Regions from separate parts of the Streptomyces sp. NPDC059668 genome, predicted to be linked through region 1. Evidence: riboswitches for the same ligand, from Rfam matches in the RefSeq annotation. Region 1 holds a riboswitch; the other holds the start of a gene.
What was found. Region 1 has a riboswitch for thiamine pyrophosphate ahead of ACFV2J_RS39235 (purine-cytosine permease family protein). Riboswitches for the same ligand answer to the same signal wherever they lie in the genome.
Positions count from the first base shown of each region.

Region 2: linked by a shared signal. The riboswitch ahead of thiC (phosphomethylpyrimidine synthase ThiC) and the one ahead of ACFV2J_RS39235 (purine-cytosine permease family protein) in region 1 are both predicted to bind thiamine pyrophosphate.

Region 1 is NZ_JBHWEL010000102.1:8,050-15,084, forward strand. It holds gene ACFV2J_RS39225 (ArgE/DapE family deacylase) at 103-1,377, shown strand; gene thiD (bifunctional hydroxymethylpyrimidine kinase/phosphomethylpyrimidine kinase) at 1,444-2,256, opposite strand; gene ACFV2J_RS39235 (purine-cytosine permease family protein) at 2,358-3,752, opposite strand; TPP riboswitch at 3,742-3,836, opposite strand; gene ACFV2J_RS39240 (maleylacetate reductase) at 3,943-5,022, opposite strand; gene ACFV2J_RS39245 (hypothetical protein) at 5,028-5,249, opposite strand; gene ACFV2J_RS39250 (type III PLP-dependent enzyme) at 5,400-6,620, opposite strand.
Region 2 is NZ_JBHWEL010000006.1:119,877-126,911, reverse strand. It holds gene ACFV2J_RS07445 (IclR family transcriptional regulator) at 1-63, shown strand, start outside; gene ACFV2J_RS07440 (SsgA family sporulation/cell division regulator) at 163-600, shown strand; gene ACFV2J_RS07435 (YibE/F family protein) at 688-2,232, opposite strand; TPP riboswitch at 2,304-2,460, shown strand; gene thiC (phosphomethylpyrimidine synthase ThiC) at 2,453-4,282, shown strand; gene ACFV2J_RS07425 (VWA domain-containing protein) at 4,438-5,883, shown strand; gene ACFV2J_RS07420 (hypothetical protein) at 5,999-6,868, opposite strand.

The DNA.
Region 1 (7,035 bases):
AAACGATCCTGGCCGGAAACAAACGGCGATTGTTTGCGTACCGGGACTGTTCGTAGCATCCTCACGCCCCCTCGTCGTCCACCCGCGAAAGGAGCGTGTGGCATGCGCGCAGTGCTCAGTGCCGAGGAATCCGCCGCTTTGGAGGCCGTCGACGAGACGGCCGTCGCCACGATGCTGCTCGACACCCTCGCCGTGCCGAGCGTGACGGGAAGCGCGGCCGAGTCCGAGCTGCAGCACCGTCTGGCGCGGGATCTCGGCCGGTCCGGCCTGGACATCGACCTGTGGTCGATGGATCTGCCCGCCCTGCGCGCCGAACCCGGCTTCCCCGGCATGGAGGTGCCACGCGACGAGGCATGGGGGCTCGTCGCGACGCTGCCCGGCGCGGAGGACGGTCCGACCATGATCCTTCAGGGGCACGTGGACGTCGTACCGCCCGGTGACCTCGCGCAGTGGGCGGGCGCCCCGTTCGTACCGAGCGTCCGCGGAGACGTCGTGCACGGCCGGGGTGCCTGTGACATGAAGGCCGGGGTCGTCGCCAACGTCGCCGCGCTCGCCGCGATCCAGGCGTCCGGGGTGCGGCTGCGGGGCAGCGTGGCGGGCCACTTCGTGGTCGGCGAGGAGGACGGCGGGGTCGGGGCCTTCGGGACGCTGCACCGCGGCCACACCGGCGACGCCTGCGTCATCAGCGAGCCGACCGGCGGCACGCTGGTCACCGCGAACGCCGGTGCCCTGACCTTCCGTATCACCGTGCCGGGCCGGTCCACGCACGCGAGCACCCGTGACGCGGGGGTGAGCGCCATCGACGCCTACGCGCCGATCGCCGCCGCCCTGGCCCGGCTGGAGGCCGCCCGCGGTGAGACGCCCGATCCCCTGATGGCCGAGTACCTCTTCCCGTACACCGTCTCCGTCGGGATGCTCCAGGCCGGGGACTGGGCCAGCAGCGTGCCGGGGCTGCTCGTCGCGGACGGCCGGCTCGGACTGCGGCTCGGCGAGGACCCGGCCGCGGCGCGCGCCGCGTTCGAGGGCTGTGTGGCGGACGCGTGCGCGGCCGATCCGTGGCTGCGCGGGCATCCGGCGGTCGTCTCGTGGCCCGGCGGCCAGTTCGCCAGCGGCCGGCTCCCGGCCGGCCATCCCCTGCGCGAGACGGTCGGCACCGCGCACGCCGACGTCACCGGCGCGCCCGGGGCCCGGGAACGCGGCGCGCCCTACGGGAGCGACCTGCGGCTCTACGCCGGGGCGGGCATACCGACACTCCAGTACGGTCCCGGGGACGTACGCCTGGCCCACGGTCCCGACGAGCACGTGTCCCTCGCGGAGACGGTCGCCGTCGCCCAGGCACTGGTCCTGGCGACCCTGCGCACCGTGGGGACCCGGTAGGACGACGGACCCGGGCGGGACCACGGACCCGGGCGGGACGACGGGCCCGGGGGAAGCGGGGAACGTTCAGAGCCCGGCGCGCATCCGCCAGCCGTGGTCGACCGGTCCGATTCCGGAACCGAGCGGGAAGCCCGCCTCGATCGCGCCGGTGACGTACTCCTTCGCCCGCCGCACCGCCTCCGGCACCGCCCGTCCCCGCGCCAGCTCCACCGCGATGGCCGAGGCCAGGGTGCAGCCGGTGCCGTGGGTGTGGCGGTTGTCGTGGCGGGGGGCCCGCAACCAGAGCTCTTCGGTGCCGTCGGTCAGCAGGTCGACGGCCTCTCCGGGCAGATGGCCGCCCTTCACGAGGACCCAGCGGGGTCCGTGGGACAGCAGCCGTTCCGCGGCCCGGCACATGTCCCGCTCGCCCGTCACCTCGATCCCCGTGAGCTCGGCCGTCTCGTCGAGATTCGGTGTCGCCACCGTCGCGACCGGCAGCAGCGCGGTCCGTACGGCGTCCAGCGCGTCGTCGGCCAGCAGCCGGTCACCGTGCTTGGAGACGCTCACCGGATCCACCACGACGGGCACGCCGACGTCCGACAGCAGCCCGGCGACGGTCTCGACGAGCAGCGCGGAGCCGAGCATGCCGGTCTTCACCGCCTGCACCCCGATGTCGTCCACGACACTGCGGTACTGCGCGCGCACCGCCTCGGCCGGGAGCTCCCAGGCTCCTTGCACACCGAGGGAGTTCTGCGCGGTGACCGCGGTCAGCACGCTCATCCCGTGCGCGCCGAGGGCCAGCATGGTCTTGAGGTCGGCCTGGATGCCGGCGCCGCCGCCCGAGTCCGATCCGGCGACGGTCAGGACGCGGGGCGGGACGGCGGGGGTGTTCGAGGACATGACGGGTTCGCTCCGTACGGGACGAGACGGGATGAGGCGAGACGGATGACAGATGACGGGGTGAGGGGCGGCAGGGCGTCCGTGGCCGGCGGCGGCCGTGGTCAGCGGCGCAGCCGCAGCGGCGCGTAGACCACGAGGGCCGCGAGGAACGCCACCCCGTAGGCGAGGTCCGCTCCGTGCAGGGCCCGGGCGACCGGACCGACGTACAGGCTGGTGCTCATGAACGGCACCGCCGCGGCGAAGGCGCCGACGAACGCCACCAGCGCGGGCCACCACGGCCGAGGGCGGGCGCTCTCGGCGGACAGGTCGACCGGCGCGCCGGCGCGCGCCCTGGCCCGGACGAGCCAGTCGACGGCGACGATCGCGACGAACCCGGGAATCCAGTAGCCGACCAGCAGCAGCACGTTCTGGAACCGGGTCGTGGTGTCGGCGGCGTGCATCCACAGCACGAGCGGGAAGCCGAGTACGGCCGCCAGCGCGGCGGCCGCCGGACGCGGCAGGCGTACGCCCATGGTCTGCAGGGCGAGCGAGCCGCTGTAGTCGTTCATGGCGTTGCTGCTGAGGGCGGCCAGGGCCACGGCGAGCAGGCCGAAGGCGCCGAGGACACCCCCGCCGAGCAGGGTGTCGACGCCGCGGGCGGTCTGGTCGGTGAAGACCGAGGCGCCCCACAGGCCGAGCGCCTGGACGGCCACGAAGGACACGCTGACCCCGGCGAGCGTGCACCAGAACATGCGCGGCCGGGATGCCGTGCGCGGCAGATAGCGGCTGAAGTCGCTGGCGTAGGGGGCCCAGGACAGCGCCAGGCTGAGGGCGATGGTGCAGGTCAGGACGAAGGCCCCGGCACGGTCGGCGCCGTGCGCGGAGGCGGTGGCGGCGGGGTGGTCGCCGTTCAGGAGCTTCACCGTCAGCGCGATGAAGGCGGCGGCGAGGGCGAACGTCATCACGGTCTGGAGGCGGTGGATCACCTCGTAGCCGAGGACGCCGAGCGCTCCCTGCGCGCCCATCATGACCAGCACGCCCAGCCAGAACGGCCAGCCGCAGAGCTGGGCGAGCGCGTCGCCGCCGAACAGGCCGATCAGCGCGTCCCAGGCGATCGAGGACAGCCACTGGAGCGCGCCCGGCACCAGCACGGCCCGCCCGAACGCCAGCCGGGCGAGCGGCAGCTGTCCGGCGCCGGTCTGGCTGCCCCAGGTGCCGAGGTAGGCCGTCGGCACCGCGCCCAGCAGGGTTCCCAGCACGACGGCGGTCAGCGCGGTGGAGAAGTCCAGGCCGAGCGCGACGCCGACGGTGCCGGTGAAGACACCGGTCATCGTCAGGTTGGGGGCGAACCACACGGTGAACAGGCGGCCGGGACCGCCGTAGCGGTGGTCCTCCGGCACCGGGGCGATGCCGCGCGCCTCTACGCGCAGATCACCCGGGGCCTCGGGCATCCGCCCGTCGAAGACGCCCTGCGGGCCCCCGACGGCCACTTCACCACGGGCATACGGCAACGACATGAGACATCCCTCCGCCAGTCCTAACTGGTTCAGGTTCGACGGGTGTGATCTCAGCCCTCGTGCGGGGCACCCCGTGTCCGGTTCGGCGTCAGGATAGCCCGGCCCGCGCGTACGTCCCAGGCAGGGGGCGCACGGACCCGCGCGACCGGGAGCGCGAAGCCCGTGGATCGGCGCTGTCGCGGGACGGCCCTCAGGAGCCGGCGCGCGGCTCCCAGCCCTCGTACGCCGCTGTCAGCAGGCCCAGCACGCCGTGCGCGGTGACCTCGCGGGGGTTCGGGTACGCCGAGCCGGCGGCCTGCGCCGCGGCCACCGCCAAGTCGGCCTCCCTCAGGCCGAGTTCGGCGAGGGTGCTCGGCGCGCCCAGACCTCTGGCGAGCTCCCGCAGGGCGCGCGGGACGTCGTCCGTGCCGAGCGCCCGGGACAGCGTGGCGACCGCCCGGGGCGCGGCGGACGCGTTGTAGGCGAGGACGTAGGGCAGGACCACCGTGTGCGTCTCGGCGTGCGGCAGTCCGAAGGTGCCGCCGAGGACGTGGCACAGCTTGTGGTGCAGGCCCATCGTGGTGGCACCGAGGCAGGCACCGCACAGCCACGCGGCGTACAGGGCGCGGCTGCGCGCGTCGAGGTCGCCGGGGGCGGCGGCCACGGCCGGCAGGGCGCCGGCCATCGCCCGGACGCCCTCCTCGGCCATGAGCGCCACGAGGGGCGAGCTGTCGGGCGCGTACAGGGCCTCGACGGCGTGCGCGAGGGCGTTGACGCCGCTGGTCACGGAGAGGGGCACGGGGAGCCCGAGGGTGAGTTCGGGATCGTAGACGACGCTGCGGGGCTGGACGGTGAAGTCGCGTCCGGTGCGCTTTGCACCGTCCTCGGTCAGGCCCCACACCGGCGTCATCTCGGAGCCGGAGTAGGTGGACGGCACGGCGATCAGCGGCAGTCCCGTGCGCAGCGCGATCGCCTTGCCGAGGCCGATCGCCGAGCCGCCGCCGACCGCCACGCAGCCGTCTGCGCGCAGTTCGCGGGCCACCTCGACGGCCCGGGCGGCGACGTCGGCGGGTACGTGCATCCGGGCCTCGGCGTGCAGCCCCGCGCACTGGCCGCCCAGCGCGTCGGCGACCGCCCGGGCGGTGGCCTCGCCCCGGCCGCCAGAGACCACCAGTACCCGGTGGAGACCGAGCCGGGCGACCTCGCCGGGGGTCGCGGACACGGCGGCGCCGGGCCGGAAGACGACCCGACCGGGCCGGGTCTCGTACGAGAAGTCGAGCGGGGTGTCCATGGCGCTCATGCCTGCTCCCGTACGGGGTCGAAGCGGGCGTGCCGGAAGGCGGCCGGGGCGCCGAACTCCCCTGCCGGGGACGGGTCGTCGGGAGCGGCGACACCGCGGGTCGGTCTCTTCCCGGCGGTCGGCACGGCGGCGGTGACCCCGTCCGTGAAGCCGGCGGTGGAGGCGGGGGCGCGGTCGGTCGCGAGCTCGGTCGTGGAGTCGGTCGGTTCGGCGGTCATGCCACTCTCCTGGTCCGGCGTACGGTCCTGCCAGGCGTGTCCGAGGATGCGCCGCGGCGCCCGCGACGGCAACTCCTGGTGTTCCGTCGCACGGCCATCGGTCCTCGGCCGTCGGCCATGGGTCGTCCGCCACAGGCCATCGGCCATGGGTCATCGGGACCGGTCGCCGTCGGCACTCGCGTCCAGGAAATGGAAGCCGGGTTCCGGATAGCGGGTGTGGGCCCGGTGCGGGGCGGACGAGGTGTAGGCGCCCGCATGGGAGAACACCACCCGGTCACCGGCCCGCAGCCCTTGTGCCAGGACGTCGCGGACCAGGACGTCCTTCGGCGTGCCCAGCTGGCCGGTGAGGGTGGCGCGCTCCCTGCGCACCACGGGACGCGGCCAGGAATACGGCCACGGCTCCACTTCGAGGACGGACCAGGGCTGGTCCTGCCGCTCGGTCTCCGGGGTGCGCAGGTGGACGGCGCCGCCGCGGATGACGGCGAAGTCCTCGCTGGAGCCGTGCTCGACGTCCAGCACCTCGCTCGCGTACCAGCCGCAGTACGCGGTCAGCGCGCGGCCGGGCTCGATCCGCAGTGTCAGTTCCGGGTGGGCCGCGGCGAGTCGGGCGAGCCCCTCGCCGTACGCGTGCCAGTCGAAGCGGCGCTCGGGGCGGTCGTAGTCGACCGCCATACCGCCCCCGAGGTCCACCTCGGTGAGCTGAAGGCCGTTGCGGGCCGCCAGTTCCACGGTCCAGGCGACGACGGACTCGGCCAGCGCCAGATGTTCCTCGGCGTGCACGCCGTCGGCCAAGTGGGCGTGCACGCCGCGGAGTTCGAGGTTCGGATAACTGCCGTCGGTGAGCAGGCCGACGATCGTGTCGGCCCGGGCCGGGTCGAGCCCGGCGGCGGTGGCGCATCCGCCGCCGTCCGCAGCGAGAAGGCCGTCGGCCACCGGGAGGTCGAACCGTGGCAGCACCGCCACCCGGCCGTCCGGAGCGTGCCGCTGGGCCAGCCCGGCCAGCATGTACAGCTCGTACTCGCTCTCGACGTGGAAGCGTGTCACACCCCCTTCCAGCGCGTCCGCCAGCTCCGTCGGGGTCTTCTCCGTGCCCCCGAAGACCCGGGGACGGTCCACGGAGGCCTCGGCGACACGGGCCAGTTCGATGCCGGAGGAGACCTTGTACCCGTCGACGTACGGGCCGAGCTCGGCCAGGATCTCCGGTTCCCCGTTGGCCTGGACCGCGTAGTACAGCTCGACGCGATCGGGCAGGGCGGCTCTGACGGACGCGGCGTGGGCGCGCAGTGCAGCCAAGTCGTATATGTAGGCGGGCAGTTCCGTGGGCGACAGGGAGAGGATGCGGTCGCGCACCGCGCGCGTGGGTGTGATCATTTGGGGCACTCCGGGTCGTGTGGCGCAGGATGTCGTCGGCACGCGACAGGGGTGGCGAGCGACCGGACGGCATCGCCGGCCGACCGGTGCGCGACACGGGGAGCCGGGGCACGCCGGGTACACGGAGCGGCGCCGGGTGCGCCGCGGGGAGCGGGTCGGGACGCGAAACGCGTGCCGGGCCCGCCGTCCGTCCCGGGTCCGCCGGCCGGGGTGGAGTGTCCGAGGTGGGCCGACCGAGCGTCCGGTCCGACGCCGTGGCCGGGGACCGGAAGGGCACCGCCGCCGATCTCCGGCAGGCCGGCACCCTCGCTCGCAGGGCTCGCGCCCTGTGGCATCCCACCATCATTCTGATCCGCGACTCCAAACCCGTGGCCCGGATGCGATCTCTACCCGGTGAGAGATCTTCAGCCACCTC
Region 2 (7,035 bases), on a different contig from region 1:
CGACAATTGCAAGGTGAGATCGGCAGACTACTGGGGTCACTCGCGATCTCTATCAGCATCTGAAAACTCACTCCTTGTGATCTGTTGTGTACGTTGAGCAAGATTTCAGCAGTGTCAGGGGGACGATTCCTGGCCAGTCGACGGCAAACGACGGGGTAGGCGATGCGCGAGTCGGTACAGGCAGAGGTCATGATGAGCTTCCTCGTGTCGGAGGAGCTGTCCTTCCGCATCCCGGTGGAGCTGCGCTACGAGACCTGTGATCCCTACGCCGTGCGGCTGACCTTCCACTTGCCCGGTGACGCGCCCGTGACCTGGGCCTTCGGGCGGGAGTTGCTGATCGACGGCGTGGGCCGGCCGTGCGGTGACGGCGATGTGCACATCGCGCCCGCCGATCCGGACGCGTTCGGCGAGGTGCTGATCCGGCTTCAGGTGGGCGGTGACCACGCCCTGTTCCGGTCCGGCGCGGCGCCCCTGGTGGCCTTCCTCGACCGCACCGACAAACTCGTACCGCTGGGACAGGAACGCTCCCTCGCGGATTTCGACACCCACCTCGACGAGGCGCTGGACCGCATCCTGGCGGAGGAGCAGAGCGCGGGCTGAAAAAACGACCCGCGCCCCCGTGGAGGAACGCTTCCGCACATCCCTGGGGAAACTCCTCCGCACACCCGTGGCGGGTGCGCGGAGGCCTCAGTGCTTGCGGCGACGGCCCTTGCCGCCCCGCACCGGCCCCCGGCCCCCCGAGGGCTCCTGTACGGGCGCCGGCGGCCCTGTGGCCGCCGTGGGGGCGATCCGGGCCCCGGGACGGTCCGCCGAGACCACCAGGGCCGCCAGCGCGGTGGTGACGGGCACCGAGGCGACCAGACCGATCGAGCCGACCAGGGTGCGCACGATCTCCTCGGCGACCAGTTCGCTGTTGGCGACCGCGCCGACGCTGCTCTGCGCGATCGAGAAGAGCAACAGCAGCGGCAGCGCGGCACCCGCGTACGCCAGGACGAGCGTGTTCACGACCGAGGCGATGTGGTCACGGCCGATCCGGATGCCCGCGCGGTACAGGCCCCGCCAGCCCATGGTGGGATTCGCCTCGTGCAGCTCCCAGACCGCCGAGGTCTGTGTCACCGTCACATCGTCGAGCACACCGAGCGAGCCGATGATCACGCCCGCGAGCAGCAGACCGCTCATGTCGATGGACGGGTACAGGCCGTGGATCAGACCGGTGTTGTCGTCGGTGTTGCCGGTCAGGGCCGCCCAGCCGATGAACACCGAACCGAGTACACCGATCAGCACCAGCGAGAGCAGTGTGCCGAGCACGGCCACCGACGTACGGGCGGACAGACCATGGCACATGTAGAGGGCGATCAGCATGATGGCGCTCGCCCCGACCACCGCCACGACCAGGGGGTTCGCCCCCTCCAGGATGGCGGGCAGGATGAAGAACGTCAGGATGAGGAAACTGACGGCCAGCGCGATCAGTGCCATGAGGCCGCGCATCCGGCCCACCACCACGACGGCCAGTGCGAAGATCCCGGCGAGCAGCGCCATCGGGAACTTCCGGTTCACGTCGGTGACCGAGTACTGCAGATCCTTGGGCGCCGAGGGCTCGTACGCGACCACGACCTTCTCGCCCTGGTGCAACTGCCGTGACTGGTCCGGCTGGACGATCTCCGTGAACGTACGGCCCTTGTCCTTGCCGGTGTCCACCCGGACCGTCGCCTTCTTGCACTCGCCCGTCGCCTGCTGCTGGGCGGAGGAACCCTCGGCGGTGGAGGTGTCGCCGGTCGGGGTCTCCCCCGAGGCGTTCACCGACTTGCAGTCCACCTGGTCGATCTTGGTGACCGTGGCCTGCTGGCTCTGCCGGTCGAAGCCGACACCGGTGCGCTCGTGCGACGGGGCGCCGCCGGGCCAGAGCACCACGAGGCCCACGACGACCGCCGCGGCGAAGGGGATCAGCACGGCCGCGATGACCTTGCGCAGATGCTTGGAGACGGGTGTGGCGGGGCCGTGACTGTGACTGTGCGAGTGCCCTTGCCCGGGAAGGGGGCCCGGTCCGTGCCCGTGCCCCTCCCCCGATCCGTTGGCGCCGCCGGACCCGTCGGTGTCGGCCCATCCGTGCCCACCGCCCGGTCCGTTGGCGTCCCCCGGCCCGTACCCGTGGCCGTCTCCGGAGCCATGGCCGTCGCCGGGGCCGCGCCGCGGCTCGGACGGCGGGAACGGGGGCTGCTGCATCGTGGTCACCGACCGATCATCGCAAGAACGGCGAGGGCCCTCTGTTCACCGCGCCAGACATGACGCTAGCGTGGAAGCACCTTTGCACACGCGGGAGCTCGGAGCACCGGGCTGAGAGGGCGCTGACCTTCGTCTCAGCGATGTTTCACATGAAACATCGGCGGACGGAAGCCGCTGCGTCGACCGCTGAACCTGTTACCGGGTAATGCCGGCGTAGGGAGTAGGTCTCATGACCAACAAGGACGTTCGCACGCCTGCCTCCAGCCAGACGGACGAGCCGTCGGCCGCGTCCCTGGGCGAACAGCCCCCGGGGACCGGGCAGTCCATCGGGTGGCACAAGGCATACGTCGGGGGTTCGCGCCCCGACCTGCGGGTGCCGGTCCGTCAGGTGCACCTCACCAACGGGCGGTCCGTCACGCTGTACGACACCTCCGGCCCGTACACGGATCCGACCGTCGACACGGACGTGCGCAGGGGACTCGCTCCACTGCGCGAGCACTGGATCGTCGCCCGGGGCGACACCGAGGAGTACGCGGGCCGTCCGGTCCGCCCCGAGGACGACGGGATCAAGCACACCGCGCCGCGAGGCGGCCTCCGCAACCTCGACGCGGTCTTCCCGGGCCGTCCGCGCCAGCCGCGCCGGGGTCGCCCCGGAACGGCGGTCACCCAGCTCGGGTACGCACGCCGCGGAGAGATCACACCGGAGATGGAGTTCGTGGCGGTCCGCGAGAACGTCGACCCCGAGGTCGTCCGCGAGGAGATCGCCGCGGGCCGTGCGGTGCTGCCCGCAAACGTCAACCACCCCGAGATCGAGCCGATGATCATCGGCAAGCGGTTCCTGGTGAAGGTCAACGCCAACATCGGCAACTCCGCGGTCACCTCCTCCATCGAGGAAGAGGTCGAGAAGATGACCTGGGCGACCCGCTGGGGCGCCGACACGGTCATGGACCTGTCCACCGGCCGCAACATCCACACCACGCGGGAATGGGTCCTGCGCAACTCCCCCGTCCCCATCGGCACGGTGCCCCTCTACCAGGCACTGGAGAAGGTCGACGGCCGTGCCGAGGAGCTGACCTGGGAGATCTACAAGGACACGGTCATCGAACAGGCCGAACAGGGTGTGGACTACATGACGGTCCACGCGGGCGTGCGACTGCCGTACGTACCGCTCACCGCCAACCGCAAGACCGGCATCGTCTCGCGCGGCGGCTCGATCATGGCGGCCTGGTGCCTGGCCCACCACCGGGAGTCGTTCCTCTACGAGAACTTCGAGGAGCTCTGCGAGATCCTCGCCGCGTACGACGTCACGTACTCGCTCGGCGACGGGCTCCGGCCCGGTTCGATCGCGGACGCCAACGACGCCGCTCAGTTCGCCGAGTTGAGGACGCTCGGGGAACTCAACACGATCGCGAAGCGTTTTCAGGTACAGACGATGATCGAGGGCCCGGGACATGTCCCGATGCACAAGATCAAGGAGAACATCGACCTTCAGCAGGAGATCTGTGATGAAGCTCCGTTCTATACGCTCGGCCCGCTGACGACGGACGTCGCGCCGGCGTACGACCACATCACCTCCGGCATCGGTGCCGCGATGATCGCCTGGTGGGGCACGGCCATGCTCTGCTACGTCACACCCAAGGAGCACCTGGGTCTGCCCAACCGTGACGACGTCAAGACCGGCGTCATCACCTACAAGATCGCGGCCCACGCGGCGGACCTCGCCAAGGGGCACCCGGGCGCGCAGGAATGGGACGACGCGCTGTCCGACGCCCGCTTCGAGTTCCGCTGGGAGGACCAGTTCAATCTGGCCCTCGACCCCGACACGGCACGCGAGTTCCACGACGAGACACTGCCGGCCGAGCCCGCCAAGACGGCGCACTTCTGCTCCATGTGCGGCCCGAAGTTCTGCAGCATGAAGATCAGCCAGAACATCGCCGAGCAGTTCGGTGGTTCCGCGGCCGAGGGAGCCTCGCCCGAGGAGATCGCCGAGGGGATGCTCCAGAAGTCGAAGGAGTTCGCGGCGAGCGGGAACCGGGTGTACCTGCCGTTGGCGGACTGACGCTCCGACGGTCCGTCGAAGGGTGTTCAGGGTCCGGTGGACCCTGGACACCGTCCTCCCCGAAGACCGCGGAGGGGACGGCACCACCCCGTCGGACCGCCACGTGCGGGAGTCCGCCACCACGGACGGCCGGGTTCTGTCGGCAGACTGGGACCATGACATCGACATCCATGAGCAAGGGCGCCAACCTGCCGGTGGCCGTCGGGGCCGTACGGGCCGTGCTCGTCTGGACGGGAGGGGCCGGCGCGCCGGACGCGGACGCCTCGGCCCTGCTGCTCGGTGCGGACGGTCGCGTGCGGGGCGACGGGGACTTCGTCTTCTACAACCAGCCACGGCACGTCTCCGGTGCCGTACGCCACCTGGGCAAGCGACGGGACGCCGGTGTCACGACCGACACGGTCGAGGTGGACCTCCGCTCGCTGGAACCGGGGATCGAGCGGGTCGTGCTGGGCGCCTCGGCCGACGGCGGCACCTTCGGTCAGCTGTCCGGGCTGACGCTGCGGCTGCTCGACGCCGGGACGCAGCGGGAGTTCGCGCGCTTCGAGATGGAGGCGACGACGGAGACGGCGTTCATCGGCGGCGAGTTGTACCGGCGCGGCGGACAGTGGAAGTTCCGGGCGATCGGGCAGGGGTACGCGTCGGGACTCGCCGGACTCGCCACGGACTTCGGCATCAGCGTGGACGAGGAACCAGGCCTCGCCACCTCGGCGCCGGTGGCGCCACCCGTGGTTCCGCCCGCCGCCGTACCGCCCCCTCCGCCCCCGCATGCTCCCCCGGCCCCCGAGATGCCTCCGGCACCCCCGCCACCCCCGACTCTCCCGGCCCCCGCGGCACGTCCGGGCACGGGCGAGGAGCGGCTTCCCGTGGACATGCGCAAGCGGCTCTCCCTGCGCAAGGAGCAGGTGGCGGTCAGCCTGCGGAAGCACGGCGCGCAGGGCGTCACGGCGCGTGTGGTGCTGATCCTGGACGCCTCCGGCTCCATGTCGTTCCTGTACGCGAAGGGCGTCGTGGCGGACGTGGTGGAGCGGATGGCCGCCGTGGCCGCGCAGTTGGACGACGACGGCGCGATGCAGGCGTGGACGTTCGCCTCCCATGCGGCCCGGCTGCCGGACCTGACCCTCGGTGAGTTGCCCGAGTGGCTCAGGCTCCACGTCCGGGTCGGTGAGCTGAGCCTGTTCCGGCGGAGCAGGAAGCCGCGGAAGGGACTGCTGCCGGGGCAGGTGGACATGCGGACGGTCGGCATCCAGAACGAGGAGCAGAAGGCGATCGCCGAGGTGCGTACGTACGTCAGGGAGAATCCGGCCGCCGATCCCACCCTGGTGCTGTTCTTCTCCGACGGAGGGGTCTATCGCAACAACGAGATCGAGCGGCAACTGCGCGAAGCGGTGGAGGAGCCGATCTTCTGGCAGTTCGTGGGCCTGGGCCGGTCCGACTACGGCGTGCTGGAACGGTTCGACACACTGCCGGACCGGCGCGTCGACAACGTCGGTTTCTTCGCCGTGGACGACATCGGCGCCCTCCCGGACCCGGAGCTGTACGACCGGCTGCTCTCCGAGTTCCCCGCCTGGGTCACGGCGGCCCGTCGGCTGGGCATCCTCTGATCCGGTCTGCCGGGCCGGCGGCCCGTACGCGGGCATGCCGGGCACCGATCGGGGCCCGCGCTTCGGCAGGCGCGGGCCCGGTCCTTCTGCCACCCCGGTGTCGGCCCGCCGGGGGTCACTCCGGCTGGTGTTCGGGCCCCCCGAAGTCCGGGCTCGTGAAGTCCGGGCTGGAGAAGCTCGGCCGTGGGCCCGCCGCGGGTCCCCCGTCCGGACTGCTGAACCCCGGCCGGTTGTACCCGAGATGCGGCATGCGGCCGGTCGTGGGCGTCGGTGACGGACGGTCCATCACCGCCGCGCCGGGATCGGCGAGGGCGTGCCGGAGGAACGGCATGATGCCGCGCTCCAGCAGCGCGTCCCGCCAGGCTTCCCTGGCGCGGTCGACCTCCTCGTCGAGCTCGCCGTGCGCCCCCGCCTGGAGCGAGGACGAGCCGTTGCGCAGTGCGGTCAGCAGCAGCCCGACCGCGGCGACCAGTATCGCGGCCGCCGTGACCGCGCCGAAGACCCACCCGGTGGTCAGGAGGGTCCGGGCGAACGTCTGCTCCGGGTCGAGGACCTTCAGCAGGTAGCCGACGAGCAGGAAGATCACCGCTGCTGTTCCGGCGAGAACGGGAGCGAGCACCGCGATGACGGCGATGGCGCCGGCTCCGGCGGTCTCGGTGACCTCTCCCATGGTGGTGGCGAGCCCCACCGCGGCGGCACCCGGCTCCGCGGAGCCGATCTCCTCGCTGACGGCTGGGGTGGACGGCGCCGGGTGGCGCAGTTCCTCGCGGACCTTCACGTAGTGCGCGTACTCGGTCGTCGCGGCCGCCGTGATCAGTGCGGTGGCGTTGAGCGCCATGGTGCGCAGTTGCTCGGGGTTGAGCCGCTGGCCGACAGCGGCGAGTTCCGGGCGGTACGGGGCGGAGCGCAGCGCCTCGTCGAGGATCCGCTCGTATTCCTGGCGGTCCTCACTCAGCAGGTGCTGCGGAACGCTGTTCATCTGCATCCCCCGATGCTCCGTAGGGCTGATGGCTCGCACGCTGACGAGCCGTTGGGCAGAAACGGAGGGGAGCCTGCTACGGATAAGCCGATGGTAGAGCGGTGACGGCACGCCGTGACAGGGGGTTTCAAGAAATTGCCCCCTGGCCGGCGTGGTCCTTCGTGGCGGACGCC